DNA from 3 places in the Kutzneria kofuensis genome. Region 1 is predicted to be linked to each of the others. Evidence: riboswitches for the same ligand, from Rfam matches in the RefSeq annotation. Region 1 holds a riboswitch; each other region holds the start of a gene.
The links. A riboswitch is a leader RNA that binds a small molecule or an ion and turns the genes downstream of it on or off. The one in region 1 is predicted to bind S-adenosylmethionine.
Positions count from the first base shown of each region.

Region 2: another riboswitch for S-adenosylmethionine. It lies ahead of thrC (threonine synthase); the one in region 1 lies ahead of BJ998_RS27470 (aminotransferase class V-fold PLP-dependent enzyme).
Region 3: another riboswitch for S-adenosylmethionine. It lies ahead of BJ998_RS14950 (methionine ABC transporter ATP-binding protein); the one in region 1 lies ahead of BJ998_RS27470 (aminotransferase class V-fold PLP-dependent enzyme).

Region 1 covers NZ_JACHIR010000001.1:5,925,026-5,934,737, reverse strand. The annotation lists gene BJ998_RS27485 (Lrp/AsnC family transcriptional regulator) at 1-660, shown strand, start outside; gene BJ998_RS27480 (RluA family pseudouridine synthase) at 749-1,633, opposite strand; gene lspA (signal peptidase II) at 1,671-2,234, opposite strand; gene BJ998_RS27470 (aminotransferase class V-fold PLP-dependent enzyme) at 2,249-3,619, opposite strand; SAM riboswitch class IV at 3,657-3,771, opposite strand; gene BJ998_RS27465 (hypothetical protein) at 3,949-4,224, shown strand; gene BJ998_RS27460 (potassium/proton antiporter) at 4,231-5,712, opposite strand; gene BJ998_RS27455 (DUF167 domain-containing protein) at 5,819-6,076, opposite strand; gene BJ998_RS27450 (TetR/AcrR family transcriptional regulator) at 6,087-6,635, opposite strand; gene ileS (isoleucine--tRNA ligase) at 6,766-9,712, opposite strand, start outside.
Region 2 covers NZ_JACHIR010000001.1:2,124,528-2,134,239, reverse strand. The annotation lists gene BJ998_RS09720 (DegV family protein) at 1-593, shown strand, start outside; gene BJ998_RS09715 (ComEA family DNA-binding protein) at 760-1,485, shown strand; gene BJ998_RS09710 (DNA internalization-related competence protein ComEC/Rec2) at 1,687-3,981, shown strand; gene BJ998_RS09705 (ABC transporter substrate-binding protein) at 4,037-5,239, opposite strand; gene thrC (threonine synthase) at 5,495-6,757, opposite strand; SAM riboswitch class I at 6,768-6,880, opposite strand; gene holA (DNA polymerase III subunit delta) at 6,990-7,961, shown strand; gene BJ998_RS09690 (alpha/beta hydrolase family protein) at 8,354-9,712, shown strand, end outside.
Region 3 covers NZ_JACHIR010000001.1:3,278,634-3,288,345, forward strand. The annotation lists gene pth (aminoacyl-tRNA hydrolase) at 1-28, shown strand, start outside; gene BJ998_RS14915 (DivIVA domain-containing protein) at 71-319, shown strand; gene BJ998_RS14920 (fatty acyl-AMP ligase) at 382-2,034, opposite strand; gene BJ998_RS14925 (ABC-F family ATP-binding cassette domain-containing protein) at 2,217-3,983, opposite strand; gene BJ998_RS14930 (MmpS family transport accessory protein) at 4,062-4,676, shown strand; gene BJ998_RS14935 (4-(cytidine 5'-diphospho)-2-C-methyl-D-erythritol kinase) at 4,673-5,638, opposite strand; gene BJ998_RS14940 (MetQ/NlpA family ABC transporter substrate-binding protein) at 5,670-6,479, opposite strand; gene BJ998_RS14945 (methionine ABC transporter permease) at 6,501-7,187, opposite strand; gene BJ998_RS14950 (methionine ABC transporter ATP-binding protein) at 7,184-8,194, opposite strand; SAM riboswitch class I at 8,420-8,510, opposite strand; gene rsmA (16S rRNA (adenine(1518)-N(6)/adenine(1519)-N(6))-dimethyltransferase RsmA) at 8,737-9,582, opposite strand; gene BJ998_RS48625 (resuscitation-promoting factor) at 9,600-9,712, opposite strand, start outside.

The DNA.
Region 1 (9,712 bases):
CCGCCCCAGTTCCAGCAGCAGCACCCCCAGCCGCAGTACGCTCCGCCGCCCCAGCAGTACGCGCCGGCGCCGCAGAGCGTGCCGTTCCCCGTGCAGCAGCCGCCCGCACAGCCGCAGCCTCAGCCGACGCAGGCACCGGCGCCTTCGCAGCCGCCGGCGGGCGGCACCTGGGGGCCGCCGCAGACGTCGGCGTGGGCGCGTGGCGACGAGCAGACCGTCACGGCCGCGCCGGTGCCGCCGCCGAAGTTCACGGTCGGGACCTCGCAGCAGACCGTCGGCCTTGAGGGCGAGCAGTTGTCCATCCAGCTGGTCGAGGTCGTCGACCCGGCGGACTTCCTGTTCACCGCCGCCGGCTACCGGCTGCAGGAGGGCGAGCGGGCTGTGGTGGTGCACACGGAGCTGACCAACCGCGGCACGGTGCCGTTCTCCTCGCTGCCCGACCTGTACCTGCTCCTGGTCACCGCCGACGGCCAGACCATCTCCAAGGCACCGGTGTCGCTGTCGTCCCGGCCGCCGCACCGCATCGGCGTGCAGCCGGGCGAGACCGCCGGCGGGCACACCGTCTACGTGCTGCCGGACTCCACCGAGCTCACGTCGGTGCGCTGGAGCCCACGCCCCGACGACCCCCAGCACTCCCTCACCTGGGAGATCGAGGCCTGACACCGGGCATTTTTCGCTACGTGAGTGGCTCAGGTGCCTCCTGAGCGAAAATGAGCCACTCACGTAGCGGAAAAAAGGGGAGAAGGGGTCAGCCCTCGGCGCGGAGTGTTTCCAGGGCGTCGCGCAGGTCGTCCGGGTACTGGCTCTCGAACGTCACCCACTCGCCGTCGGCGGGGTGGTGGAACGACAGCGTCTTGGCCTGCAGCCACTGCCGGGTCAGGTTGAGCCGCTTGGCCAGCACCGGGTCCGCCCCGTAGGTCAGGTCGCCGACGCAGGGGTGGCGCAGCGCGGAGAAGTGCACGCGGATCTGGTGGGTACGCCCCGTCTCCAGGTGCACCTCCAGCAGCGACGCCGCCCGGAACGCCTCGATCATCTCGTAGTGGGTGACGCTGGGCCGCCCGCTGGCCACGACCGCCCACTTGTAGTCGTGCTTGGGGTGCCGGTCGATGGGCGCGTCGATGGTGCCGCGCGTCGGGTCGGGATGCCCCTGCACGAGCGCGTGGTAGACCTTGTCCACGGTGCGTTCCTTGAACGCCCGCTTCAGCACGGTGTACGCGTGCTCGCTCTTGGCCACGACCATCACGCCGGTGGTGCCGGCGTCCAGCCGGTGCACCACGCCCTGCCGCTCGGCGGCGCCGGAGGTGGAGATCCGGATGCCGGCGGCGGCCAGCCCGCCGACCACGGTCGGACCGGTCCACCCGGGACTCGGGTGCACGGCGACGCCCACGGGCTTGTCCACCACGACCACGTCGTCGTCCTCGTACAGCACGACCAGGCCCTCGACGGGGATCGCCTGCACGGTGACGGGCTGCGCGGGCGCCGGCAGCGTCACTTCGAGCCACGCGCCGGCGACCAGCCGGTCGGACTTGCCGACGGCGCGGCCGTCGACCAGCACGTCACCGGAGTCGGCCAGCGTGGCGACGGTGGTCCGGGACAGGCCGAGCAGCTTGGACAGGCCGGCGTCGACGCGCATGCCGTCGAGGCCGTCGGGCACGGGCAGCGTGCGCAGGTCACTCACCGGCCTTGGCCTCCCGCGTGGAGCGGCCGTCGTAGTCCCGGCCGATGATCGCCATCAGCACGATGAGCGCGCCACCGACGCAGATCGCCGAGTCGGCGAAGTTGAACACCGGGAAGTACTGCGCGTTCGGCCCGAACACCGAGATGAAGTCGACCACGTGCCCCTGCAGCGCGCCGGGCGCCCGGAAGATCCGGTCCAGCAGGTTGCCGAGGGCGCCGCCGAACACGAAGCCGAGGCCGACGGCCCAGCCGCGCGAGCGCAGCCGGGGCGCCACCCAGATGATCGCGGCCAGCACGCCGACGCAGATCACGCTGAACACCCACGTCATGCCGGTGACGCCGAGCGAGAAGGCGGCGTACGGGTTGCGGATCACGTCCAGGTAGACCAGGCCGCCGGCGAGTTCGAGCGGCGGCCGGCCCTCGAGGTTGGCGACGACCAGCGCCTTGGTGACGATGTCCAGGGCCAGCGCGACGACGGCGGCCGTCACCAGCAGGCCGATCCGGCGGGGCAGCAGGCGCTGGGCCGCGACCGGTTCGGTGTTGGGCTCGGTGCTCACCGGCCCATTGTCCCTCAGCTCGCGACGAACGGCGGCAGCGGCCGGGTGTCGTCGGCGGGCACCCACCGGCCGTCCTGCTGCGCGTACGTCCACTTCGGTCCCTCGGTGACCAGCGTGCGCAGCGCGGCGACGAGGCGGTCCACGTGCTCGACGGTGCTGCCGAGGCCGAGGCTGGCCCGCAGCGCGCGCTGCTCGGTGGCGTCGACGCGGTCCAGCAGCCGCCGGGTCGCCACGTGCGCGCAGAACGCGCCGTCGCGGACGCCGATGCCGTACTCGGCGGACAGCGCCGCGGCGATGAGGCCGGCCTCGTGGCCGTGGATGGTGAAGCTGACGACGCCGACGCGGTCGTGGTCGCCGTGGAAGATGCTCAGCTCGTGCAGGCCGGGGATGGTGCGCAGGCCCTCACGGAGGCGGGTCAGCAGCGCCTGCTCGTGGGCGACGATGCGGTCCCAGCCGTGACGGGTGATGGTGTCGCAGGCGGCGGCGAGCGCGTGCACACCGACCACGTTCGGCGAGCCGGCCTCGTGCCGCTCCGGCACCGCCGACCACGCGACGCCCAGGTGGTCGCCCCAGTCGACGACGTTCTTGGTGGCGCCGCCGCCGACCAGGTACGGCTCGGCGGCCTGCAGCCAGTCGGCCCGGCCGATCAGCGCGCCGGCGCCGTAGGGGGCGTACAGCTTGTGGCCCGACAGCGCGACGTAGTCGACGTCGAGGGCCTTGATGTCCACGGGACGGTGCGGCGCGAGCTGCGCGGCGTCCAGGGCGATGCGGGCGCCGTAGCGACGGGCGACGGCGGCGAGGTCGGCGACCGGCCACAGCTCACCGGTGACATTGGACGCGCCCGTCACGACCACCAGCCGCGGGCCCTCCGGGCACAGCTTCAGGGCCGCCTCCAGCGCCGGCACGGCCGCGGCCGGCGACTCCGGAGTCTGAACGCGACGGACGTTCGGGCCGCGCCAGGGCAGCAGCGCCGCGTGGTGCTCGGTGTCGAACAGCACCACGGAAGTGCGGCGCGGCAACGACTTCGCGAGCAGGTTGAGCGAGTCCGTGGTGTTGCGGGTGAACACGACGGTGTCCGAGGACCGCGCGCCCACGAAGCGCCGCAACGTGTCGCGGGCCTGCTCGTAGACCTTTGTGGACACCTGGGAGGCGAAACCCGCTCCCCGGTGGACACTCGCGTACCAGGGCAGCAGCTCGTCGACCGCGTCGCGCACCTGCTCCAGACAGGGGGCGCTGGCCGCGTGGTCGAGGTTGGCGTACGTGACGCGGTCGCCGGTGACCAGCGGCACCGACAGACGGGCGCCGACCACCGCCGGCACGGTGGGGATGTCGGTGGGGGTGATGGCGCTGTCGGTGTTGCGGGCCGGCGGGATCGCGATGGTCACCGGGGTGCTCCTCGGGTCAGGGACCCGCCTTGGAGAGGGTCCGCGCTTGCCCGGTCGCCGTGTGCGACGGGCCTGGTCCTCACCCGGGGCACCCCACCGCGGAGGAGGGTTGCCGGCCAGCTAGCCGGGGCTTGACGCTGGCACTCATGACCTTTCGGCGACCACCGTAACCGACGGTGTGCGGTTCGGTCGAGGCCCCTTCCACATCGTGAGAGGCGTCACTAACGAGTGATTTCGTTCCCGGAGGGGTGAAACGCCGGTCTTTTCCCGGCGCGACCGGCGCAGACTCGGCGGGCGCACCACGTGTGGCCGACCGCTCGGAGGTAGTCATGTTCCGCGAGCTCGACGACGAGCTCAACCGGCATCTGGCGATGCTGGCCGACCTCGCGCAGGACCCGGACGACCGGCTGGTCAGCGGCGTCACCCGGGCCCAGCTGCCGCGGGTCGTGGACGCCGTCGCCACGCTGCTCAGCGAGCACTCCCCCGACGCAGGAGGCCGCTGCGGCGCCTGCCGCCCCGACCACTGGTGGCAGCCCCGCCCCGCCTTCCCCTGCCCCGCCTACCTGGCCGTGCACCGGGCCCTCTTCGCCGGCACCCTCACCTGACCGGGGTCACTCGCGGCCCGACTCGCCCTTCCAGCGGGCAAACCGCCCGGCCCGGTCGACGGCGCGGATCCGGCGCTCGGTGGCGTCCCGGACCTTCTCGGTGGCGACGACCAGCAGCTGGTCCTCCTCCTGCAGCCGGGTCGTCGGCGTCGGGGTGAAACCGGCGTCGTCGCGCACGATCAGGCTGATGGTGGCCCCCACGGGCAGCCGTAGTTCCGACAGGTAGACGCCGTGCAGCTTGGATCCGGGCTGCACGCGGACCTGCAGGAGCTCGGCGCCGAGGGTGTCCAGCGGTGCGGAGTCGACCTCGATCTCCTGGGTGTCGCCGGGCTTCACGAGCCCGAGCCAGCGGGCGACGAGCGGCAGGGTGCCGCCCTGGACGAGGGTCAGCACGACGACGAGCACGAAGACGGCGTCGACGAGGCGTTGGGCGCCGGGAACGCCCTGGGTCAACGGAATCAGGGCCAGCACGATGGGCACGGCGCCGCGAAGTCCGGACCACGAAAGGAAGACCTGTTCCCGCCACTTCACCCGGAAGGGCGTCATGGACAGCAACACCGAGAGCGGCCGGGCCAGCAGCAGCACCACCGCGCCGGCGACCAAGGCCGGGATCAGGGCGCTCACCAGCCGCGCCGGTGAGGCGAAGAGGCCGAGCAGAACGAACAGTCCGATCTGGGCCAGCCAGCCGAGTCCCTCGGCGAACGACAGCGTGTCGGACCGGTGCGGCAGCCGGGAATTCCCCAGCACCAGGCCGGTCACGTAGGTCGCGAGCAGGCCGGAAGCGTGCACCATGTCACCGAATGCGTAGGCCAGAACACACATCGCGACGGTCGCGACCGGGTACAGGCCAGTTGCGGGCAGGGCCGCCCGTCTCAGGCCGAAAGCCCCCAACCAGCCGACGATCACGCCGATCGCGGCGCCGACGACCAGCTCGTAGCCGGCCAGCAGCGGCGTTGTCCAGCTCACCGGATCGGGTGAGACGAGCAGGATGACGGCGATGAACACCGGGGCGTCGTTGAGGCCGGATTCCAGCTCGAGCGCGCCGACCAGCCGCTTGGCCACGCCAACACCGCGCAGCACGCTGAAGACCGCCGCGGCGTCGGTCGAGGACAGCACCGCGCCCCACAGCAGGGCGGTACGCCAGTCGAGGCCGAGCAACACGTGTAGCGCCGCGCCGGTGACGGCGATGCTGATCGCGACCGCCACTGTGGACAGTGCGATTCCCAGCCCCAGCGAGCCTTTCACGGACGACCACCGCGTGGTGAGACCGCCCTCGGCCAGGATCAGCACCAGCGCGGCGATGCCCAGCGACTGGGTGAGCACGGCGTTGTCGAACCGGATGCCCAGCCCGGCCTCGCCGATCAGCAGGCCGATGCCCAGGTACAGCAGCAGCGACGGCAGGCCGAGGCGGACCGACACGCGGACGGCGAACACGGAGAGCAGGAGCACCGCCGCGCCGATACCGAGCGCTGTCGAAAGATTGGGCATCCCACCTCCCGGATGTCACCTGTTCGCCTGAACATTGTGCGTGACGATCACGGAAAAGTACTAATCGACCACTTTGGATGTCCAAAATGGACAATACAGTTCGATGTTATGCTAGAAGTTCGCGCAGCCGATCGACAGTGCCGTCCGGCACCTCCACGATCTTGTCGCGACTGCGCTCCCCGGACACGATGACCACGTCCTGACGGCGGATGCCGAATGCGCCGGCCAGCGCCTTGCGCACGGCCTCGTTGGCCTTGCCCTCCACCGCGGGCGCGGCGACGGCCACCACCAGCGCCCCGTCGCCCCACACACCGCCGACGGCGTCGCGCCGCGCGCCGGGTTTTACGCGCACAGCGAACCTCACGGCGCGGATTCTACGGGGCGGTCAGCAGCCGGTAGACGCCGCGCGCGTACTCGACGAGGTCGCCGATCTCCGCGCCCCGGCGAACGATCTGCACGTGACCGAGGAGGAAGGTGTGCATCTGCAGCGCCCGCTCCCGGGCCACGGGCTCGGCGAAGCCGAGCGCCACGAACCGGCCGCAGAGGAACGACAACCGTACCTCGGTCAGGCAGCGCATCGCCTGCGCCACCAGCGGGTCGTCGGCCGCCGCGAGCATGGCGAACTCGAGGTCGTTGTCCACGCGGTCCACGACGACCCGGCTGAACACCAGCCACAGCTGCTCGTCCGGCGGCCGGTCGACCGCCGCGAACGCGCCCAGCCCGTCGGAGATCGACCCCGTCCACTGGTCCAGCGCGGCCGACAACAGCGCCTCCCGACTGGGGAAGTGCCAGTACGCGCTGCCCTTGGTGGCGCCGAGCCGCTGCGCGAGCGGCTCGACGGCGAGGGCGCTCACGCCCCGCTCGGCGATCATCTCGAGGGCCGCGGCGACCCAGTCATCCTTCGTCCGGCGCTTCCCGGCCACGATTCCATACGGTAGCGTATGGACGTGATCCGTACGGCAGCGTATGGAATCTGGTGGGGGGAACGTGCGGGCCACACAGCCGGTGGCGACCCCGGTGTCATGGGGGTGACCGGGGTCGCCACCACCTCGCTCAGGCCTTGAGCACCTCGACCGCCACCTCGCCGCCGTCGCCGACCGCGCCGGTCACTCCGTTCTCCACCGACCCGTAGGCCACCGCGTCGGCCAGCGTCTCCGCCGCCAGGAACGCCTCGTGCGCCCGGACCGCCGCCACCACGTCGTCGGCCGCCGACACGGTCAGCGTGATCCGGTCCGACACGTCGAGGCCGGCGTCGCGACGGGCCTGCTGCACCACGCGGACCACGTCCCGGGCCACGCCCTCGGCCGCCAGTTCGTCGGTGACGACGGTGTCCAGCACGACCAGGCCCGCGCCACCGGGCAGCGCCGCCGTCGCGGCCGGGTCGGTGGCGACCAGCCGCTGCTCGTACTCGCCGGGCAGCAGGTCGATGCCGGCCGCGGACACCGAGCCGTCCTCGGCCGCGGTCCACTCGCCCGCCTTCACGGCCTTGATCACCTTCTGCACGGCCGCGCCGAGCCGCGGACCGCAGGCCCGCGCGTTGACGGTGAGCTGGAACTGGCCGTGCGCCGCCACGTCCGTGGTCAGCTCGACCGACTTCACGTTGACCTCGTCGCCGATCAGGCCGACGAACGGCCGCAGCGCCTCGGCGTCCGGCGTGGCCACCACGAGCCCGGCCAGCGGCAGCCGCACCCGCAGCTTGTTGGCCTTGCGCAGGGACAGCGCCGCCGAGCAGACCTGCCGCACCTCGTCCATCGCCGACACCAGCGCCGCGTCCGCGGGCACCTCCGCCGGCTTCGGGAAGTCCGTCAGGTGCACCGAGCGGCCGCCGGTCAGGCCGCGCCACACCGACTCCGTGGTCAGCGGCAGCAGCGGCGCCGCCACCCGGCTGACCAACTCCAGCACTGTGTGCAGGGTGTCGATCGCGTCCTGCTCGCCGGCCCAGAACCGGTCCCGCGAGCGGCGGACGTACCAGTTGGTCAGGACCTCGAGGAAGTCGCGGACGGCGAAGCACGCGCCGGCCAGGTCGTAGTCGTCCAACGCGCTCGACACCGCGACCACCAGGTCGTGGGTCTTGGCCAGCACGTACCGGTCGAGCACGTGCTCGCTGTCCACCCGCCAGGTGCCCTGCACGCCGGCCGCGTTGGCGTACAGCGCGAGGAAGTACCACGAGTTCCACAGCGGCAGCACGGCCTGGCGCACCGAGTCGCGGATGCCACGCTCGGTGACGATCAGGTTGCCGCCGCGCAGGATCGGGCTGGACATCAGGAACCAGCGCATGGCGTCCGAGCCGTCCCGCTCGAACACCTCGTTGACGTCCGGGTAGTTGTTCAGCGACTTGGACATCTTCTGGCCGTCGTCGCCGAGCACGATGCCGTGCGCGATGCAGTTGCGGAACGCCGGCCGGTCGAACAGCGCCGTGGCCAGCACGTGCATGTTGTAGAACCAGCCGCGGGTCTGCGCGCTGTACTCGACGATGAAGTCGCCGGGGTAGTGGTGCTCGAACCAGTCGGTGTTCTCGAACGGGTAGTGCACCTGCGCGAACGGCATCGAGCCGGACTCGAACCAGCAGTCCAGCACCTCGGGCACCCGGCGCATGGTGGACCGGCCGGTCGGGTCGTCCGGGTTGGGCCGGGTCAGCTCGTCGATGGTCGGCCGGTGCAGGTCGGTCGGCCGCACGCCGAAGTCCCGCTCCAGCTCGTCCAGCGACCCGTACACGTCGACCCGCGGGTAGGCCGGGTCGTCGGACATCCACACCGGGATCGGCGAGCCCCAGAACCGGTTGCGGGAGATGTTCCAGTCCCGCGCGTTGGCCAGCCATTTGCCCATCTGGCCGTCCCGCACGTGGTCGGGCACCCAGTTGATCTCCTGGTTCAGCTCGACCATGCGGTCCCGGAACGTGCTCACCGCGACGAACCAGGACGACACCGCGCGCTGGATCAGCGGCGTGTCGCAGCGCCAGCAGTGCGGGTAGGAGTGGTCGTAGGTCTCGTGCCGCAGCAGCACGCCGCGGTCGCGGAGGTCCCGGATGATCGGCTTGTTGGCCTCGAACACCTGCAGCTCCGCGTACGGCGGCACCTCGGCGGTGAACCGGCCGCGCGCGTCGACCGGCACCACCGGCTCGATGCCGGCCGCGTCGGTGACGACCTTGTCCTCCTCACCGAAGGCCGGCGCGATGTGCACCAGGCCGGTGCCGTCCTCGGTGGTGACGTAGTCGGCGGACAGCACCTGGTGCGCGTTCGGCCGGCCGGCGAAGAAGTCGAACACCGGCGTGTAGCGGCGGCCCAGCAGGTCGGCGCCCTTGAAGCGGGCCAACACCGTCGGCTCCTCGCCCAGCTCGCGGGCATACGCGCGGACCCGGGCCTCGGCCAGCACGTACTTCTCGCCGTTGGCCTCGACCGTCACGTAGTCGACGTCCGGGTGCACGGCGATGGCCAGGTTGGACGGCAGTGTCCACGGCGTGGTCGTCCAGATCAGCGCCAACTCGCCGGTCTCCAGCCGCATCCCGACCGTGACGGCCGGGTCCTGCCGGTCCCGGTAGGTGTCGTCCATGCGGGTCTCGGAGTTGGACAGCGGCGTCTCGCAGCGCCAGCAGTACCAGAGGACGCGGAAGCCCTCGTAGACGAGACCCTTGTCCCACAGGGTCTTGAACGCCCACATGACGCTTTCCATGTAGTCCAGGTCGAGCGTCTTGTAGTCGTTGTCGAAGTCCACCCAGCGGGCCTGGCGGGTGACGTAGTCGCGCCACTCGGAGGTGTAGCGCAGCACGGAGGTGCGGCAGGCGTCGTTGAACTTGTCGACGCCGAGCGCCTCGATCTCCGCCTTGGAGGAGATGCCCAGCTCCTTCTCGGCGCGGACCTCGGCCGGCAGGCCGTGGCAGTCCCAGCCGAAGCGGCGCTCCACGTGCTCGCCGCGCATCGTCCGGTAGCGCGGGACGACGTCCTTGGCGTAGCCCGTGAGCAGGTGGCCGTAGTGCGGCAGGCCGTTGGCGAACGGCGGGCCG
Region 2 (9,712 bases), 3.8 Mb from region 1:
GGGAGCTCTCCGGCACGTGGAACGCGGCGTGGATGGCCGCCGAGGAGGTCGGGCCGGACCGGGTCCGGATCGTCGACTCCCGCTCCACCGCCATGGGCCTCGGCTTCGCCGTCCTGGCCGCCGCCGATGCCGCCGCGGCCGGCGCTTCACCTGCCGAGGTCGAACGCGCCGCTACCCGGGTCGCCGCTCGGGCCCGGACGTTCTTCTCCGTCGAGACCCTGGAACACCTGCGCCGGGGCGGCCGGATCGGCGCCACCGCCGCGCTGCTCGGCACCGCCTTGTCGGTGAAGCCCCTGCTGCACGTCGAGGACGGTCGGATCGTGCCGCTGGAGAAGGTCCGCACCACCAGCCGCGCCATCGCCCGCCTGGTCGACCTCGCCGCCAACGCCGCCGGTCGCGGTCCGGTGGAGTTGGCGGTGCACCACCTGGCCGCCCCCGAGCGGGCCGCCGAGCTGGCCGCCAAGCTCGAGTCCCGGCTGCCGAACTGTCCCGGCTGCCTGATCTCCGAGGTGGGGCCGGTGATCGGCGCCCACACCGGTCCGGGGGTGCTCGGCGTGGTGGTCGTCCCGGGCGGGTTGAACCCGCCGGCCTGACCCGGCTGCCGCGACAGCGAGCCCAACCCACCAGCATGGCACGAACCGGGCCCGCCCCACCCTCCCCAAGATCGTCTCAGCCCCAGTTGTCCACAGCCCCCGAGTTGTCCACATCTGGATCTTCACGCGGCCCGGCGGCCGCCCGCCGCGCCCTAGCGTCGGCGGCGTGCTCGATCGACTGCGCCCAAGCGCCACCAACCACGCGGCCCAGGTACGCAATCGCCTGGCCGACGTGCTCGGCGGCGCCGTGTCGGAACCGCAGGACCCACCCGAGACCCGGGCGGGCCCGTCGGTCGAGCGCTGGCTGCCCGGAGGCGCCCGGGTCCGCCGACCCCGAACGGCGGTACTCGCCCTAGCCGGCGTGGCGGTCCTCGCCGCGTTGGCCGCTGCCCTGGGCATGTGGCTGAGCCGGCCCGTGCTGGAACAGCCACCCCTGCCCGCCCCCGCCACCCCAACCGCCGCGCACAGCGCGGGGGCGGGCAGGCCCGGGCCGCTCGTCGTCAGCGTCGTCGGCAAGGTCGCCCGGCCAGGCCTGGTCACCGTGCCTGACGGTTCCCGTGTCGCGGATGCGCTGCGCGCCGCCGGCGGCCCACTGCCCGACGCCGACCTGACGCAACTCAACCTGGCCCGGAAGCTCGCCGACGGCGAGCAGGTCGCCGTCGGCGTGCCGCAACCGGCGCCGGCGCAGGGACAGCCGCCGGGCAAAGTCAATCTCAACACCGCCACCCAGACCGACCTGGAAACGCTGCCCGGCGTCGGACCCACCATGGCGCAACGGATTCTGCAGTGGCGAACCAAGAACGGCCGCTTCCAGTCGGTCGACCAGCTCCGCGAGGTCGACGGCATCGGCGCCACCAGATTCGACCACCTGAAGGACTTGGTGCAGACATGACCACTGCTCGGAACGGTCCCGCTCGCTTCGCGAAGGCGTGCCGCCGACATGTCGCGGTCGTGGCCCTGCCGGTCGCCCTTCTGTGCGGGCAACAGTTTTGGTGGTCCCTCGTCGTCGCGACGGTGGCGGCCGGGATCGAGGTCGTCAGATTCCTCCGGTCCCCGCCCTTCATGCGCGTTCGCCTCGAGCCGAGGCGCCGCCATGACTGACACGCGGATGGTGCCGGTCGCCCTGGTGGTGTGGGCGGTCGCGACGGTCGGCCTGGCCTGGGGCTGGCAGTTCAGCTGGCTGCTCGGTGCCATCGCCGTGGTCACGGCCCTCGTGGTGGCCTTCCGGTCCCTGCGCTGGCGTCCGCAGGCGGTGCTGGTGATCGCCCTCGGTGCGTTGGCAACCTGTTGGATCGCAACGGTGATCCACGCGTCGGCGACGCACCCGCTGCGGCTGGATGCGGACCGGGGCACCGTCGTCAAGCTGCGGGTCGAGGTGTCGGAACGGCCGAAACCCCTTCGTACGCAAGGATTCGGCAGCCGGCAGGGCGGCGCGGACCGGGTGCTCGTGCCGGCTGGCGACGTGGTCGTGCTGGCTCAGGCCACGGACTGGGCGGACCTGCTGCCGGGCCAGTGGCTCACCGTCACCGGCCGGGCGGCGCCGGCCCGGGGTGGCGATCTCACGGTTGCGGTCGTGCAGGCCAGGGGATCGCCGACCGAGGTGACTCCGGCCCCGCCGTGGCAGCAGGTCGCCTCGGCGTTGCGCAGCGGGCTGCGGCGAGCGTCGGCGGTGCTGCCGGACGAGCAGGCGGGGCTGCTGCCCGGACTGGTCGTGGGCGACACGGCGAACCTGTCGCCACGGGTGTCCGACGAGTTCAGGGTCGCCGGCATGACCCACCTGCTCGCGGTCAGCGGGGCCAACCTGGCGATCGTCGCGGGAGCGGTGCTGTTCGCGATCCGGTTGCTGGGGCTGGGCCCTCGGATCGCGGGCGCGGGTGCGGGCCTGGCGGTGATCGGGTTCGTCATCCTCGCCGGCCCGGAGCCGAGCGTGCTGCGGGCGGCGGTGATGGGCGGCCTGGCGCTGCTGGCTCTCGTGTTGGGCCGGGAGAGATCACTGCTGCCGGCGCTGGCGTGGTCGGTGGTGGTGCTGGTGCCGATCGATCCGTCGCTCGGCCTCAACGCCGGCTTCGCGCTCTCCGTGCTGGCCACCGGAGCCCTGGTGCTGGTCGCGCCTCGGTGGGCGGCCTGCCTGCGGGGCAGGGGAGTGCCGCCGGGTGTCGCCGAGGCAGTGGCGGCGCCGCTGGCCGCCCACCTGGTCACCGCACCGGTGATCGCCGGTCTGTCCGGTGAGGTCAGCGTGGTCGCGGTGATCGCCAACCTCGTCGCCGAGCCGGTGGTCGCGCCCGTGACCGTCGTCGGCGTGCTGGCAACCGTGGCGACGCCGATCAGCCCGTGGCTGGGGGAGTTGCTGGTTCGAGTGGCGAGTCCGGAGGCGTGGTGGCTCATCCACGTCGCCCGCTACACGTCCTCGATGCCGTTGGCGACGGTGCGGTGGCCGAGCGGGCTGCTCGGTGCGGCGCTGTTGGCAGCGGTGATGCTCGCCGGCTGGGCGGTGTTGCGGTCGCGGCGGCTGAGAGTCGCGGCGGCGGTGATCGTGGCCGGTGCCGTGGTGGTGTTGATGCCGGCCCGGCTCACCGGATCCGGCTGGCCGCCGACAGGGTGGGCGATGGTGAGCTGCGACGTGGGGCAGGGCGACGCGCACGTGGTGGCGACGTCCGAGCCGGGCCGGGTGGTGCTGATCGACACCGGTCCCGACCTCAGTTCGATCGTGGGCTGCCTGCACAGGCTCGGAGTGGTCAGCATTCCACTGGTGGTGCTCAGCCACTTGCACGCGGATCACGTCGGCGGCTTGTCGTCGGTGCTCAGCGATTATCCCGTCGGGGCGGTCGGTGTCGGGCCGCTGCACGAGCCGGCGTGGGCGTGGGACCAGGTTCGGCGGCTGAGCGCCGCCGCGGGCGTGAAGGTGGTGGACGTCGTTGCGGGACAACGATTCGCGTTACCGGGAGTGACCATGACCGTGATCGCGCCGACGGCCGCGCCGAGCCATCTCGGCCCGAACGCCGAAGGCACGCCGGTGAACGACGCGTCGCTCGTGCTGCGCGCCGACACCGCCGCCGGCCGGATCCTGCTGACCGGCGACATCGAACTGGAGGGACAGGCAAACCTGTTGGCCACCAACGAGGACCTGAGCGCCGACGTGCTCAAGGTGCCCCACCACGGCAGTCGCTACTCGCTCCCGCGGTTCCTGGAACGGGTGCATCCGCGGGTGGCACTGGTCAGCGTCGGCGCCGGCAATCCGTTCGGGCACCCCAGTTCGCTGATCATCGACGCACTGGAACGGGAAGGGGCAACGGTGTTACGCACGGATGAGGACGGCGACGTGGCAGTGGTCGCGAGCCGGGACGGCCCGCTGATCGCCCGGCGTGGATCCGAACGGGTCGCCCGCTAGCCACGGCTGGGTGGTTGCCGGCCGGCATGGACCGCCCGGCACGGTGGTCACCGGGTCAACCCTTGATCTCCGACCATGCCTGGGTCCATGCGCCGTAGTCCTCGCACTTGACGTCCGTGCGACCGTCCAGGCACTGGGAGATCGGTGTGGTCCAGTAGGCGATCTTCGACGCGTACGAGGCGTCGCCGGCGTGGTAGGTGTCGCAGTGCTTGCGGTCCACGGTCAGCGCGCACGCCTTGGAGTTGGCCGGCGCTTCGCCGAAGTACTCGGCGACCTGGGCGTTGACCTCGGGGCTGATGATGTGGTTCAGCCACAGGTAGGCGCAGGTCTTGTGCTCGGACCTGGTGGCCACCATCCAGGTGTCCGACCAGCCGGTCGCGCCCTCGGACGGCACCACCGCCTCCAGCGGCACGCCGGCGCTCCTGGTGACGTTGACGGTCACCTGCCAGCCGAGGCCCACGACGGCGTCGGCGTTGGTCAGGGCCCGGCTCTCCTTGAGGTAGTCCGTCCAGTACGTGCCGACCATGGGGTGCTGCCCGCGCAGCAGGTCGACGGCGGCCCGGAACTGGGTGCTGTCGAGCGCGTAGGGGTTGGTGATGCCCAGGTCCAGGCGGTGGGCCCGGAGGTAGAGGGCGGCGTCGGCGATGTAGATCGGCGAGTCGTAGACGCTGATCTTGCCCTTGTACCGGGAGTTCGGGTCGAACACCGTCGACCAGGAGGTGGGAGCCGGGGTCACCTTGTCGGTGCGCCAGGTGAGGAGGTTCGCGCCCCAGCCGTGGGGGATGCCGTAGGGCACGCCGCCGACGCTGTTCCACGACTGGTTCTTGAGGAAGCCGAAGACATCGGCGTAGTCGGGCACAAGGGAGGTGTTCACCGGCTCCACGTCGCCGGCGGCGATCAGCCGCAGCGAGGCGTCCCCGGAGGCGGAGACGACATCGTACTGACCGGTCTTCATCAGGCTGATGGCCTCGTCGGAGGTGTCGAACTGCCGGACGTCGACCTTGCAGCCGGTCTCCTGCTCGAACGGGGTCACCCAGTCGACCTTCGGGTCGTTGGAGCCGTTCTCCGCGTAGCCGGGCCAGGCCAGCACGGACAGCTGGCCCTCCGGCTGCCCGAGCTTGCCCAGCGCGGTCAGCGAGGGCGGGGTGAAGCGCTGCCCGCCGCCGGGCATCGCCAGATTGCCGCCCGCGGCGGTGCCGCAGGCGGTGAGCGCCATGCTCGCCGCGAGCAGACCGGCCAGCAGCGCCGTGTTCTTCATGATCGACCTTCCCGCCCGTGCCGGTGACCGCGAGGTGTGCTCATGCCACCGGGTCAACCGGCGCCGCCCGGCGGGCACCGCGCCGGGGCCGGGCACGAAGGTGATGTCGTCACGTGTCGGGAGCTGCTTTAGCGCGTCCCGTGCCGCAGGCGGGAAGATCCACTCGATCGTGGCGTGCGGATCGTTGACGGCACAAAGAAGCCGGCGCGTGAGGCACGCGCCGGCAACCTTGTGGTGTGGTCAGCCCCGGTGGGGTCAGAGGCCGAGGGCCTCGGTGACGGCGGCGGCGTTCGGCGGCACGACGGCCTTCGGGCCGATGCGGTCGGCGACGGCGTCGAGCGTCTTCAGGCCGTCGCCGGTGATCAGCAGCACGGTGTCCGCGTCGGGGTCGAGCTGGCCGGTCTCGACCAGCTTCTTCGCGGTCGCCACGGTGACGCCGCCGGCGGTCTCGGCGAAAATGCCCTCGGTGCGGGCCAGCAGCCGGATGCCTTCGACGACCTCTTCGTCGGTGACGTCCTCGACGGCGCCGCCGGTGCGGCGCACGGTGTCCAGCACGTACGGGCCGTCGGCGGGCGCGCCGATCGCCAGCGAGCGGGCGATGGTGTCCGGGCGGACCGGCGACACGACGTCGGTGCCGGCCTTGTAGGCGGTGGAGACCGGGGAGCAGCCGGTGGCCTGGGCGCCGAACACCCGGTACGGGGTGGCGTCCACGAGGCCGAGCTCGCCCAGCTCGCGGAAGCCCTTGTCCACCTTGGTCAGCTGCGAGCCGGAGGCGACCGGCACCACGATCTGCCCGGGCAGCCGCCAGCCGAGCTGCTCGGCGACCTCGTAGGCCAGGGTCTTGGAGCCCTCCGCGTAGTACGGCCGGACGTTGACGTTCACGAACGCCCAGTCCTCGTGCTCGGCGGCGAGCTGGGTGGCCAGCCGGTTCACGTCGTCGTAGTTGCCGTCCACGGCGATCAGCGCGCCGTCGTAGACCGCGGTGGTGAGGATCTTGGCCTTCTCCAGCGACGACGGGATCAGCACCACCGACTCCCAGCCGGCGCGGGCGGCCGCGGCGGCGACGGCGTTGGCCAGATTGCCGGTGGAGGGGCAGGCCAGCACCTTGAAGCCGAGCTGGCGGGCGGCGGCCAGGGCGACGGCGACGACGCGGTCCTTGAACGAGTGCGTCGGGTTGCCGGTGTCGTCCTTCACCCACAGGTTGCGCACGCCGAGCGCTGCGCCGAGGCGGTCGGCCTTGACCAGGCGGGTCAGGCCGGGCTCGGTGTTGGGGTAGGACTGGACGTCGGTGGGCACCGGCAGCAGGTTGCGGTAGCGCCAGATGGACTTGGGGCCGGCCTCGATGTCCTCGCGGCGGACGTGGCCGAACTCGTAGGCGACTTCGAGGGGGCCGAAACACTCGCTACAGGCGAATTCCGCGGCCAGCGGGATCTGGTGTCCGCACTCCCGACAGCTCAGGGCGCGCGCGGGCCCGAGGTTGAAGGCGGCGGTGGTGCGAGCGTCGACGGTCGTCGTCATGGGAGGTATCTCCTCATCTTTCCCACGTGTGGGTCGGAATTGGCACCGTGATCGACGCGTGGAGATGCGTCGCCGGTTGCCGGGGCTTCGTCGGGCCGTTCCCTCTGCCCCTCTGGATGAGCGGTGTTCAGTTGTGACCTGCACGGTACGGCAATGCGACGCGGGGTCGCCACTCCGTGGCCCACGATGCGGGACCGGCGGGGCTGTCAGGGGGACGTGGAAGGATGACGGCGTGAGTGCCGCCCCCGAACCGCTGCTGCTCGTGCTCGGCGACGAGGAACTGCTGGTCGAACGGGCCGTGCGGGCCGCGCTGGCCACGGCGCGCAAGGCCGATCCGCAGGCCGATCTGACGCGTGTGCGGGTGACTGACCTCACCCCGCCGGAGCTGGCCGAGCTGCTCAGCCCGTCGCTGTTCGCCGAGGGGCGGGTGGTGGTGCTGGAGGGCGCGCAGGAGGTCGGCAAGGAGGTCGCCGACGCCGTCCTCGCCTACGCCAAGGAGCCGGCCGACGGCATCGTGCTGATCGTGCTGCACACCGGCGGCGGCCGGGCGAAGGTGGCCAAGGACCTGCCGGGCGCGCTGAAGAAGGCCGGCGCCGTGGTGGTGGAGTGCTCCAAGATCACCAAGCCGGCCGACCGGGACGCGTTCGTCCGCGACGAGGTGAAGCGGGCCGGCGGCAAGATCGATCCCGCCGGGCTGGCCGCGCTGATCGAGACCGTCGGCACCGACCTGCGGGAGCTGGCCGCCGCCGCCTCGCAGCTGGTCACTGACAATGACGGCAAGGTCGACGAGGCCGCGGTCCGCCGCTACCACCAGGGCAAGGCCGAGGTGACCGGCTTCGCCGTGGCGGATCTGGCCGTAGTGGGGGATCGGGCCGGCGCGATGGAGGCGCTGCGCTGGGCGATGCAGCTCGGCGTGCCGCACGTGCTCGTGGCCGACGCATTGGCCGAGGGGGTGCGCACCGTGGCGAAGGTGGCCTCCGCCGGCCGGGGCGACCCGTTCCGCATGGCCGGCGATCTGGGCATGCCGCCGTGGAAGGTGAAGCGGGCGCAGGGCCAGGCCCGCGGCTGGACGCCGGCCGGCCTGGCCGAGGCGATGCAGGTCGTGGCGGCGCTGAACGCCGATGTGAAGGGCGTGGCCGCCGACGCGGACTACGCGTTGGAGCGGGCGGTGTTGAAGGTGGTTGCGGCGCACCAGATGGGCTGACGCCACTGGTGTGTTGTGGTGGCCTCGCCGACTCCAGGTGCGGTGGTCGAAACGGGCGGCGCGGGGCCGGTGTGGGTGCGCCGCCACGAGGGCGTGTCTCGCGGTCGGCCTCTCCTGTTACGGCCAGTCATCGGCGATTGCCGGGCGCGGGGGCATTGAAGGCCAAGCCCTGACCGGAATTGAGTTCTGTTTCGGCGGTTCGGGAAGCCGATCCGGGGCCTTCGTGCAATTCGCTGGGCGAAGGTGACGAACTCTCATACGCTTTCGCGGCTTTGAAATCACTGCCTACGCGTACGTGCAGTGATCGTACACAGGTGACTTTCCAGGCCCATGTGGTCCGTCTGGGGGAATGGTAGGGCCGGGCGGGGGCCGCGACCGTAGATAGAGGTCGAATGCGCAAGCTCTTACCTTTGTTGTCGGCGGTGTGCATGGCGGTCGTGTTGGGACCGACCGCCGTCGGGCAGCCGAGCGCCCCGCCGAAGCCGGCCGGATCGGGTTGGCGGGTGGTGGACGGCCAGGTGGCCTGGACGTCGGCGAAGCCGATGTCGGGCGACGCGGCGGTGGAGTTCTGGTCCGACGGCAAACTGCTCGGCCGGGCCAGGTCGTCCCGCGACGGCAGGACGTTCTCGTTGCCCGGCAAGGCACTGGGCGACCTCGGCAAGGTGGAGGTCCGGGCCGGCGGGCGCCGGTTGGACGCCCCCGACCCGAAGTTCCGGGCCAACCAGGCGCCCGCCGCCCTGCCGCCGCTGCTGCCCAAGGGTGTGGCCGATCCGGGTACTCCGGGGCCGTACCAGACGGTCACGGGTGAGTACGCCCTCGACCCGGTTCGGCTGCCCGGACTCGACGGGCCGATCGAGATGCAGGCCGTCGTCGTGGCGCCGAGGAACGCGCCGGGAAACCGCCCGCTGGTGTTGTTCCTGCACGGCCGGCACGGATCCTGCTACAACCCGAACAACCCCGCTGACCAGCCCTTCACCTGGCCGTGCCCGGCCGGAACGCTGATGGTGCCGAGTTATCGCGGCTATCTGCAGACCCAGCAGTTGTTGGCGTCGCAGGGATACGACACGGTCTCCGTCTCGGCGGACGCCATCAACGCCTTGGACTTCCAGGCCGAGGACGGCGGCGCGCAGGCCCGCTCTTCGCTGGTGCGACTGCATCTCGCGCACTGGGCGGACTGGGCCGGCGCGGGCCGGGCCTCGGCGCCGCAGATCGTGCGGGACGCGCCGGTGGCGGACATGTCGAAGGTCCTGCTGGTCGGCCACTCCCGCGGCGGCGAAGGCGTCAACCAGGCGGCGTTGGACAGCCTGGCCCCGCCGCCGTTCGACTCGGGCTACTCGGGCCCGGTCCGCTGGACGATCCGCGGCAACGTGTTCATCGCCCCGACCATCTTCGGCCAGAACCCCACGCCGGACGTGCCGTCGGTGACCTTCCTGCCGGCGTGCGACGGGGACGTGTCCAATCTTCAGGGGCAGCAGTACATCGACTCGACGCGGGGCGTCAGCCGCGGCAAGGCGCTGCACAGCGCCCTGTACATCGCGGGGGCGAACCACAACTTCTTCAACGTCGAGTGGACTCCGGGCGAGTCGGCGGCCCCGTCCGTGGACGACTATTTTCCCGGCGACACCCCCAACCCGCTCTGCGACCCCGGCCAGCCGGCGCGGCTGACCGCCGCCCAGCAGCGTGCGGTCGGTGCGACCTATGTCGCCGCGGCCGCGCATCTGTTCGTGGACCACGAGCTTCGGGTGCAGCCG
Region 3 (9,712 bases), 2.6 Mb from region 1:
GGAAGCCGCCCAGAACGCCTTCCACTGATCAACGGGCGGATCCCCGGGGCCGTGGGTAGCGTCGGCTGCCATGAGCCCCGAGGACGTCCGCGACATCACGTTCAGCCTGGCTTTGATGAGCAAGAACGCCTACGACGAGGCCGAGGTCGACGCCTTCCTCGACCGCATCGAGGCCACCCTCCGCGGCGAGGACTCCCTCACCGCGCGCGACCTGCGCGAGGTCGCCTTCACCCACCCCGGCCTCGGTCGCCGCGGGTACACAAAGGACGAAGTGGACAAGTTCCTCGACCAGGCCGCCGCCGCCCTGGAAGCCCGGTAGCGGCGCGGCGGGTCGCCGACGAAGCCGGGTGCGGGGTTTCCTTGCCCCGCACCCGGTTCCGCTCAGTCCTTGGCCAGCATCCTGGCGACCTGCTCGCCGGCGGCGGCGCGGCGGAGCTTGCCGGAGGGGGTCTTGGGCAGGTTGCCGGGCGGCAGCACGATCACGGCGTAGGGGCGGACGCCGGCGGCGTCCACGACCTTGGCGGCGACCTCGTCCTTGATCACCTTGACGGCCTCGGGATCGTTGGCACGGTTGGACTCCAGGGCGACGGCGAAGCGTTCGCGGCGGGTGCCGGCGTCGAGGCGGACGGCGACGGCGTTGCCGGCGCGGACGCCGTCGACGGAGGTGGCGGCGCGCTCGATGTCGGTGGGGTAGATGTTGCGCCCACCCATGATGATGACGTCCTTGCGCCGGCCGCAGACGACGACCTGACCGTCGATGAGGTAGCCCTCGTCGCCGGTGTCGAGCCAGCCGTGTTCGTCCTGTGTGGACACCGGGCCGTTGACGGTGAGATAGCCCGGAGTCACGGACTCGCCGCGCAGCATGATCAGGCCGACCTCACGGTCGCCACGGACGTCGCCGTTCTCGTCGACAATCTTGATTTCCAGGCCGGGCAAGGGATATCCGAGCAGCGGGAAGGAGCGGGTCCTGCCATCGGTCGCGGGCACGGCCCGCTTGCCGGCCTCCAACTCGTCGGCGTCGATGACGTCGACGGCAAGCCCGTCGCCGGGGGCGGCGAAGGAGACGCCGAGCGTGGTCTCGGCCATTCCGTAGGCGCAGAGCACACACCCGGGGTTCATGCCGAAGCGCGCGCCGGCGTCGGTGAACGACTTCACCGCGGCGGAGTCGATGGGTTCCGCGCCGTTCAAGGCGATCCGCAGCCGCGACAGGTCGTACTTGCCGTCATCCTCCACAGAGGACAGTCGCCGGCCGGCGATGGCGTACGCGAAGTTCGGCGCGGCGGTGACGGTCCCGTGGTAGCGGCTGATCAGGTCGAACCAGAGCAGCGGGCCGCCGAGGAACTCGACCGGGCTGACCTTCACCAGCTCGATGCCGAAGGTCATCGGCAGCGTCAGGAATCCGACCATGCCCATGTCGTGGAACAGCGGCAGCCACGACACCATGGTGTCGGCCTCGAAGTCGAACTTGGACGCCGTGATCATCGCCGTCATGTTCGCCATCAGGTTGCGGTGCGTGATCCGCACCGCCTTCGGGTCCGCTGTGGAGCCGCTGGTCAGCTGCAGCAGCGCGGTGGCGTCCTCGTCGACGTGGACCGGCTCGGACAGGGGCTCGCCGGCCAGGTCGGTCAGCTTCCGGTACGTGATGCCGTGCTCGTCGAGCACCCCGGACAGCGCGTCGAAGGGGCTGCCGAGCAGCACCAGGCCGGCCTCGATCATGCCGAGCACCTTCAGCGTGTCCTGGGCCCATTCGCCGAGGTCGGTGCGCGGGGTCGGCTGGTGCAGCATCGTGACGCTGCCCCCGGCCAGCCAGACGGCCTGCACGGCCGGCGCGATCACTGCCGGGTCGGCCGCCAGCACGGCGACCGCGGTGCCCGGGCGCAGGCCGCCCGCCACCAGCCCGCCGGCCAGCTCGGTCGCGGTCACGTGCACCTCGGCCCACGTCCGGCGCAGCGGCGCGTGCGGCTCGCCGGTGATGAACCCCTTGTCGCGGCCACCGGTCCCGGTGGCCCGCAACGTGTCGACGAACTTGCTCATGCCACGGAGCCTAGGCTGTACTTTCGCCGCGCGTGCCGCGCGGGGCGAGGCCGCTCGTGACCGGCGCCTTCCCTGGCCGGATTTCGCCCGCCGCATCAGCCACGTGGTGGGGCACGTCGAGTGGCGGCGACCGAAATCCGGCGACGGTCCAGGCACCGGCGCGGCCTCGCGGACTCCACAGCTCATTCGGCGGCGTCGGCGGCGAGCATCCACTGCTCCTCGATCTCGTCCTTCTCGGCGAGGACGGTGCGCAGCTCGGCGTCGAGGGCCAGCAGCCTGTCCGGATCGGTCGCCGCCTCGGCCAGCTTGGCGTGCAGCTCCCCCTCCTTCTTGGTCAGCACGTCCAGCCGCCGCTCCAGCCGGGCCAGCTCCTTGCGGGCGGCCCGCTGCTCGGCGGCGTCGCTGACCTTGGGCGCCGCGGGAGCGGCCGTCACCGCGGCAGCGGCCGCCAGCTGCTGGTCGCGGCGGCGCAGGTAGTCCTCGATGCCGCCGGTCAGGTCGGTGATGCCGCCCTCGCCGAACAGCGCCACCACCTGGTCGCAGACGCGTTCGATCAGGTACCGGTCGTGCGAGACGACGACCATGGTGCCCGGCCACGAGTCGAGCAGGTCCTCCAGCTGCTGCAGCGTGTCGATGTCCAGGTCGTTGGTGGGCTCGTCGAGCAGCAGCACGTTCGGCTCGGCCATCAGCAGCCGGGCCAGCTGCAGCCGCCGCCGCTCGCCGCCGGACAGGTCGGCCACCGGCGTCCACTGCTTGGCCTTGGTGAAGCCGAACTTCTCCGCCAGCTGCGACGCCGACAGCTCCACCTTGCCCAGCACCACCCGGCGGGCGACCTCCTCGACCGCCTCCAGCACCCTGAGCTCGCCCGGCAGGTCGTGCAGCTCCTGGGTGAGGTGCGCCAGCCGGACCGTCTGCCCCTGCACCCGCTTGCCGCTGTCCGGCTCGCGGTCGCCGGCCAGCAGCCGCAGCAGCGACGTCTTGCCCGAGCCGTTCACGCCGACCAGGCCGATCCGGTCGCCCGGCCCGATCCGCCACGTCACGTGGTCGAGCAGGGTGCGGTCGCCGAGCGTGAACGACACGTCCTCCAGCTCGATCACCGTGCGGCCGAGCCGGCGCTTCGCGAACGCCATCAGCTCGACCTTGTCCCGCGGCGGCGGCACGTCCGAGATGATCGCCTCGGCGTTCTCGATCCGGTACCGGGGCTTGGATGTTCGGGCCGGCGCGCCGCGGCGCAGCCAGGCCAGCTCCTTGCGGGCCAGGTTGCGGCGCTTCTCCTCCGCCGTGTCGGCCAGCCGCGCGCGCTCCGCCCGGGCGTACACCCAGTCCGCGTAGCCGCCCTCGTACTGCTCGACGTTCCCGCCCACGACTTCCCAGGTCCGGGTGCACACCGTGTCCAGGAACCACCGGTCGTGGGTCACGACCACGAGGGCGCTGCGCCGGGCCAGCAGGTGCTCGGCCAGCCATCGCACACCCTCGACGTCCAGGTGGTTCGTCGGCTCGTCCAACACCAGCAGGTCCAGCTCGCGGATCAACGCCGCCGCCAGCGCCACTCGGCGCCGCTCGCCACCCGACATCGTCGCCACCGGCGAGTCCAGGCCCAGCGCGGTGATCCCCAGGCCGTCGAGAATCGACCGGACCCGGGCGTCCGACGCCCACTCGTGCTCCGAGGCGTACCCGTGCGGATCCAGCACCGCCGCGCGCACCGTGTCCCCGATCAGTTCGGTGCGCTGCGTGACGACCGCCATCCGCAGGTCCCTCGTCTGGCTGACCCGTCCCTCGTCCGGCGGCTCCAGCCCGGTCAGCACCTCCAGAAGGGTGGTCTTCCCGCCGCCGTTCAGACCAACGACGCCGATGCGATCACCCTCGTTCACGCCCAGGGAAACGGCGTCGAGCAGCGCCTTCACGCCATAGGACTTGCTCACGGACTCGAGGTTGACCAGGTTCGCCACGCGAAAAGGGTACGTAACGGCGAAGTGGCCGCCGGTGATGCGTCTGGCACCAGCGCGAGATGACCGAAAGTGAGCACCATGTCCGCCCCGTACTTCCCGCCACCGGCCACCGACGTCCAGCCGCAGGGGCAGCCGCCCCGCAACGGTCTCGGCACCGCCGGCTTCGTTCTCGGGCTCGTCGGCCTCCTGCTCAGCTTCATCCCGTTCATCGGCGTCGTGGCCTGGCCGCTGGTGATCGTCGGCCTGGTGCTGTCGATCATCGGCATCGCCCGGGCCAGCAGCGGCAAGGCCACCAATCGCGGCCTGGCCATCACCGGCGCCGTGCTGTCGGTCATCGGCCTGGTGATCTGCATCCTGTACGTCGCCGTGTTCACCAAGGCCGTCAACGACGTGAACCAGCAGCAGAACGCCGTCTCCACGATCACCTACGAGGTGACGGGAGACGCCAAGGGCGCGACGGTCACCTACAGCTCGTTCGACGGCAACGGCAGCTCCATGAACCAGGAGACCGCCAGCCAGCTGCCGTGGCACAAGGACCTTCAGGCCAAGGGCCTGTTCAGCGGCGGCTCGCTCACCGTCAGCGCCGGCGCCGACGGCGGCTCCGTCACGTGCAAGGTCACCGTGAACGGCAAGGAAGCCAAGACGGCGACGGCCAGCGGGCCGTTCGCGACCGCCAGCTGCGGCGGCTTCTAGGCGTGCACCTCGGGCGGGGTGGGGCGGGCCGCGTCGTCGCCGGTGATCACACGGGCGCCGGCGACCGGGCCCTGCGCCACCCGCACGGTCCGGCACACGCCGGCGCCGGACAGCTCCGCGGCGACCCGGACGGCGGCGTCGCCGTCGGAGCAGAGGAAGGCGCAGGTGGGCCCGGAGCCGGAGACGATGCCGGCCAGCGCCCCGGCGTTGACGCCGGCACGGAGCGTGCGGCGCAGGCCGGGGCGCAGCGAGACGGCGGCGGCCTGGAGGTCGTTGCCGAGCAGCAGCGCCAGCTGGTTGGGGTCGCCGGAGGCCAGGGCCTCCAGCACGGGCTCGACGGCGCCGACCCGAGGCGGGTTGCCGTCGGCGCGCAGCCGGTCCAGCTCGCGGTACACCTCGGGGGTGGACAGGCCGCCGCTGTCCAGGGCGATCACCCAGTGATAGGTGTGCCGGGACAGCACGGGGACAAGCTGCTCGCCGCGCCCGGTCCCCAGCGCCAAACCGCCCTGCAGCACGAACGGCACGTCGCTGCCGAGTTCGGCGGCGACAGTCGCCAGCTCGTCGCGGCCCATCTCCAGCCGCCACAGGTGCGCCAGCGCGACGAGCGTGGCGGCGGCGTCCGCGCTGCCGCCGGCCATGCCGCCGGCCACCGGGATGCCCTTGTTGATGGTGATCCGCAGCTTGGGCTCATCCGGATCGCGGCCGACGTGCGCGGCGAGCGCTCGCACGGCCTTCCAGACCAGGTTGGACGAATCGGTGGGCACCGACTCGGCGCCCTCGCCCCGCACGTCGAGGCCGGCCTCGTCGGCGACGGCGACGGTCACCTCGTCGGTCAGCGACAACGACTGGAACAGCGTCGTCAGGTCGTGATAGCCGTCTGCGCGCAGGTCACCCACCGCGAGATGCAGGTTGACCTTCGCTGGGGCCCGGACGGTCACTGGTGTCGGTACGACGGCTAGCACCCGTCCAGCCTACGGGCTGTTGCTGTGCTGGCTAGAACGCCGGCAGGACCGAACCGTGGAACGTCTGCTCGATGTAGTCCTTGACCTGCGGGGAGTTGAGCAGCTCGGCCAGTTCCCTGATGCGCTTGTCACCCGCCAGCTCCGGCCGCGTGACCAGGCCGTTGGCGTTCGGGTTGCCCTGGGCCTTTTCGACGAGCACCGCGTCGCGGACGTCAAGACCGGCCGACAGCGCGTAGTTGCCGTTCACGATCGAGGCGTCGGTGTCCTCCAGGCTGCGCGGCAGCTGCGCCGCCTCCAGCTCGACGAACTGAAGGTGCTTCGGGTTGCCGGCGACGTCGCGCGGGGTCGCGGTGGTCTCCGTGCCGGGCTTGAGCTTGAGCAGGCCGTTGTCGGCGAGCAGCTTGAGCGCCCGGGCCTCGTTGCTGGTGTCGTTGGGCAGGCCGATCTTGGCGCCGTCCGGCAGGTCGGCGGCCTTGTGCGCCTTCTTCGAGTACAGCCCGAGCGGCTCCAGGTGCACGGCGGTCACCCAGGACAGCTGCGCGCCGTGGCTCTGCTCGAAGTCGGCGAGGTAGGGCTGGTGCTGGAAGTAGTTGGCGTCCAGCGACTTGTCCACCAGCGACGTGTTCGGCGTGACGTAGTCGGTGAACTCCTTGACCTGGATCTTCAGGCCCTTGGCCGGCGCCAGCTTGTCGGCGACGTAGGACAGGATCTGGCCGTGCGGGGTGGGGCTGACGCCGACGACGAGCGGGGCGTTCGGGTCTGCGGCCGCGCCGCCGCCCGTCCCGCAGGCGGCCGCGGTGGCCGTCACGAGGGCAGCAAGGAGCGCAACACGGAGCTTCATGGGACTGTGGTTCCTCGAGTTTCAGGCGGTGACGCGGCGACGGCGGTCGATGAGCCGTGACGTCACGTCGAACAGCAGTTGGATGAGCATGGCGATGGCGCCGAGCACGAGCACCGTCGTCCAGAGCACGCGGTCGTCGTAGCGCTGGTATCCGTAGCGAATGGCGAGATCGCCCAGGCCCTCGCCGCCGACGACCCCGGCCATGGCGGAGAAGCCGACGAGGGTGACGGCGGTGACGCCGACCGCGGACACCAGCGCGGGGGCGGATTCGCCCAGCAGCACGGACCGCACGATGCGGGTCCGGCTGGCGCCGGTGGTGACGGCCGCTTCGACGACCGTCGCGTCCACCTCACGCAGCGCGGACTGGACGAGCCGGCCGAGGAAGGGCACCGCCCCGATGGCCAGCGGCACGATCGCCGCGGTCGGGCCGATCGAGGTGCCGATCAGCGGGCGGGTGACAACCTGTTGCAGCAGCACGATGAGCACGATGAACGGCAGCGATCGGCCGAAGTCCACCACGGTGCCCAGGATCCGGTGCAGCACCGGGACGGGCCGCAGCCCGCCCGGCGCCGTCACGTGCAGCAGCACGCCCAGCGGGATCCCGAACACCGTGGCGAACAACGTCGCCACGCCGACCATGTACAGCGTCTGGCCGAGCGCGGGGTGGAGCAGGTCGAACACATCGGACCACGGAGTGGTCTGTCTCACGCAGCGACTCCCTGCGGACCCTTCGGGGTCCGTCGAACGAGGGCGCCGGCCTCGGAGATCCACTCCAGCGCGGAGTCGGCCCGCTCGCCGGTCAGGCCCAGTCGGAACCGGGCGACCGGGGTCTCGCCGAGGCGGGTCAGTCCGCCGCCGAGCACGGCGAGGTCGACGCCGAACCGGTTGGACGCCTCCGGCAGCAGCGCGCCCACCGCGGCGAAGCCGACCAGCACCACGTCCGCGACGCGGTCGTGGTCGCCGGCGATGCCGTCGGTCTGGTCGAGCGCGGGCAGCAGCGCGTTGGCGGTGCGACTGTCCACATCGGACACGAGGTCGAGCAGCCTGCCGTTCTCCACGATCCGGCCGCCGTCGAGCACGGCGACGTCGTCGCAGATCCGGCGGACGACCGCCATGTCGTGTGTGACAACAACAACCGTGACTCCGAGCTCCGCTCGGGCCCGGTCGAGAACGGTGAGCACGGAGCCGGTGGTCTCCGGGTCCAGCGCCGAGGTGGGCTCGTCCGCGAGCAGCACGGACGGGTTCGCGGCCAGCGCGCGGGCGACCGCGATGCGCTGCCGCTGCCCGCCGGAGAGCTGGTCGGGGTAGGAGGCGGCCTTGTCGGTCAGGCCGACCAGGTCGAGCAGTTCGCCGACGCGGCGGCGGCGGGTCGGGCCGTCGACGCCCGCGGTTTCCAGCGGCAGCGCCACATTGCCGGCCGCCGTGCGCTGACGCAGCAGCGAATCCCCTTGCGGCACAACGCCGATCTGCCGGCGGGCCGCGCGCAGCCGGTTGCCGTCGAGCGTGACGAGGTCGGTGCCGTCGACGCGGATGGCGCCGCTGTCCGGGCGCTCGAGCAGAGCGATGCAGCGGGCCAGGGTCGACTTGCCGGAGCCGCTCGGGCCGACGACGCCGCAGACGGCGCCGGCCTGGACCTCGAGGGTGACGCCGTCGAGGGCGCGCACGGCGCCGCCCCGGGCGGGGAATGACTTGACCAGATTGTCGACAGTGATCACTGTTTGCTCCACGGCACGCGCGGCCACGCGCGCTGATGGCGCGCGAGGGCCGTCCTTTTTGGACCGTCCTATCGGGACGAGACGAATGAGGGTGAACCGACAGCAGGCGGCGGTAGGGGTGTTACCGGCCGGCCCGACAGCCCGTCGCGGTGCGGCGGCACTGATCGACAACTCGACGGCGAGTGAGCAGCCGCGCTGCGCACACTCGGGCGAGGTCCATGACGTCCTCCATCGGTCCTGGCTGTAGCACCTGCCCGGGGTCGGGTGGTTGCTGCGGCTTCGTCGATCCAGGTCTCTCGGCCGCTCGGGATGGATGCAAGTAGCAGTACACCTGACCGGTATGTGGAAAATCAAGCCGTGCCCGGAAAGAACCACGGATCGTTCGGTATGTCACACAGATGCCCGACGATTGCTCGGTCCACGACGTATCGCACGGTAGGTTCCCCGGCACCCTCGGTCATCCGGAGGGGTCCGGGTTGTCCACGGGCTGGACGTCCGGGAAGAAGCACGACCGGCGGGGCGTTGGCCCGGACATGGGGGTACTACGCGGCGGCTACCTCGGCGATGCGGGCGAACTCGGCGATGCCGAGCTGCTCACCACGGAGCGACGGGTCGACACCGGCGGCGGTGAGCAGCTGACCGGCCCGGTCAGCCGAGCCGGCCCAGCCGGCCAAGGCAGCCCGGAGGGTCTTGCGCCGCTGGGCGAAGGCGGCGTCCACCAGGGAGAACAGCGCTTCCCGTGACACCGAGGACGGGGGCTCGCGGCGGGTGAAGGCGACCAGGGCGGAGTCGACGTTGGGCACGGGCCAGAACACCGATCGAGGCACGGGACCGGCACGGCGGGCGTCGGCGTACCAGGCGAGCTTGACGCTGGGCACGCCGTAGACCCGGCTGCCGGGCCCGGCGGCCATGCGGTCGGCGACCTCGGACTGCACCATGACGAGCCCGGTCCGCAGCGAAGGCAGCTCGGCCAGCAGGTGCAGCACGATCGGCACGGACACGTTGTACGGGAGGTTGGCGACCAGAGCGGTCGGCGCGACCCCGATCTCGTCGGCGGTGACGCGCATGGCGTCGGCGCCGACGACGGTGAGCCGGGAGGCGACGTCGGGCGCGAACTCGGCGGCGGTGACGGGCAGCCGAGCGGCCAGCACGGGATCGATCTCCACGGCAACGACGGCCTTGCACGCCGGCAGCAGCGCCAAGGTCAGCGAACCGAGCCCGGGGCCGACCTCAAGCACGACGTCGTCGGCCGTGACACCGGAGGCGGTGACGATGCGCCGCACGGTGTTGGTGTCGTGCACGAAGTTCTGGCCCAGCTTCTTGGTCGGACGGACGTCCAACTCCTTGGCGAGGGCACGGACCTCGACGGGTCCCAGCAGTTCGGGCACGAACGGGGATTCTAGGCTCAGGTCAGACCGAGGATCTGGGCGCACTGCCACGGCTGCAGGCCGCGAGCGGCGCGCACCCGGTTGGCGATGGCGATCTGCTGCTCACGGGTGGCCAGGTCGGCCCGCGGGG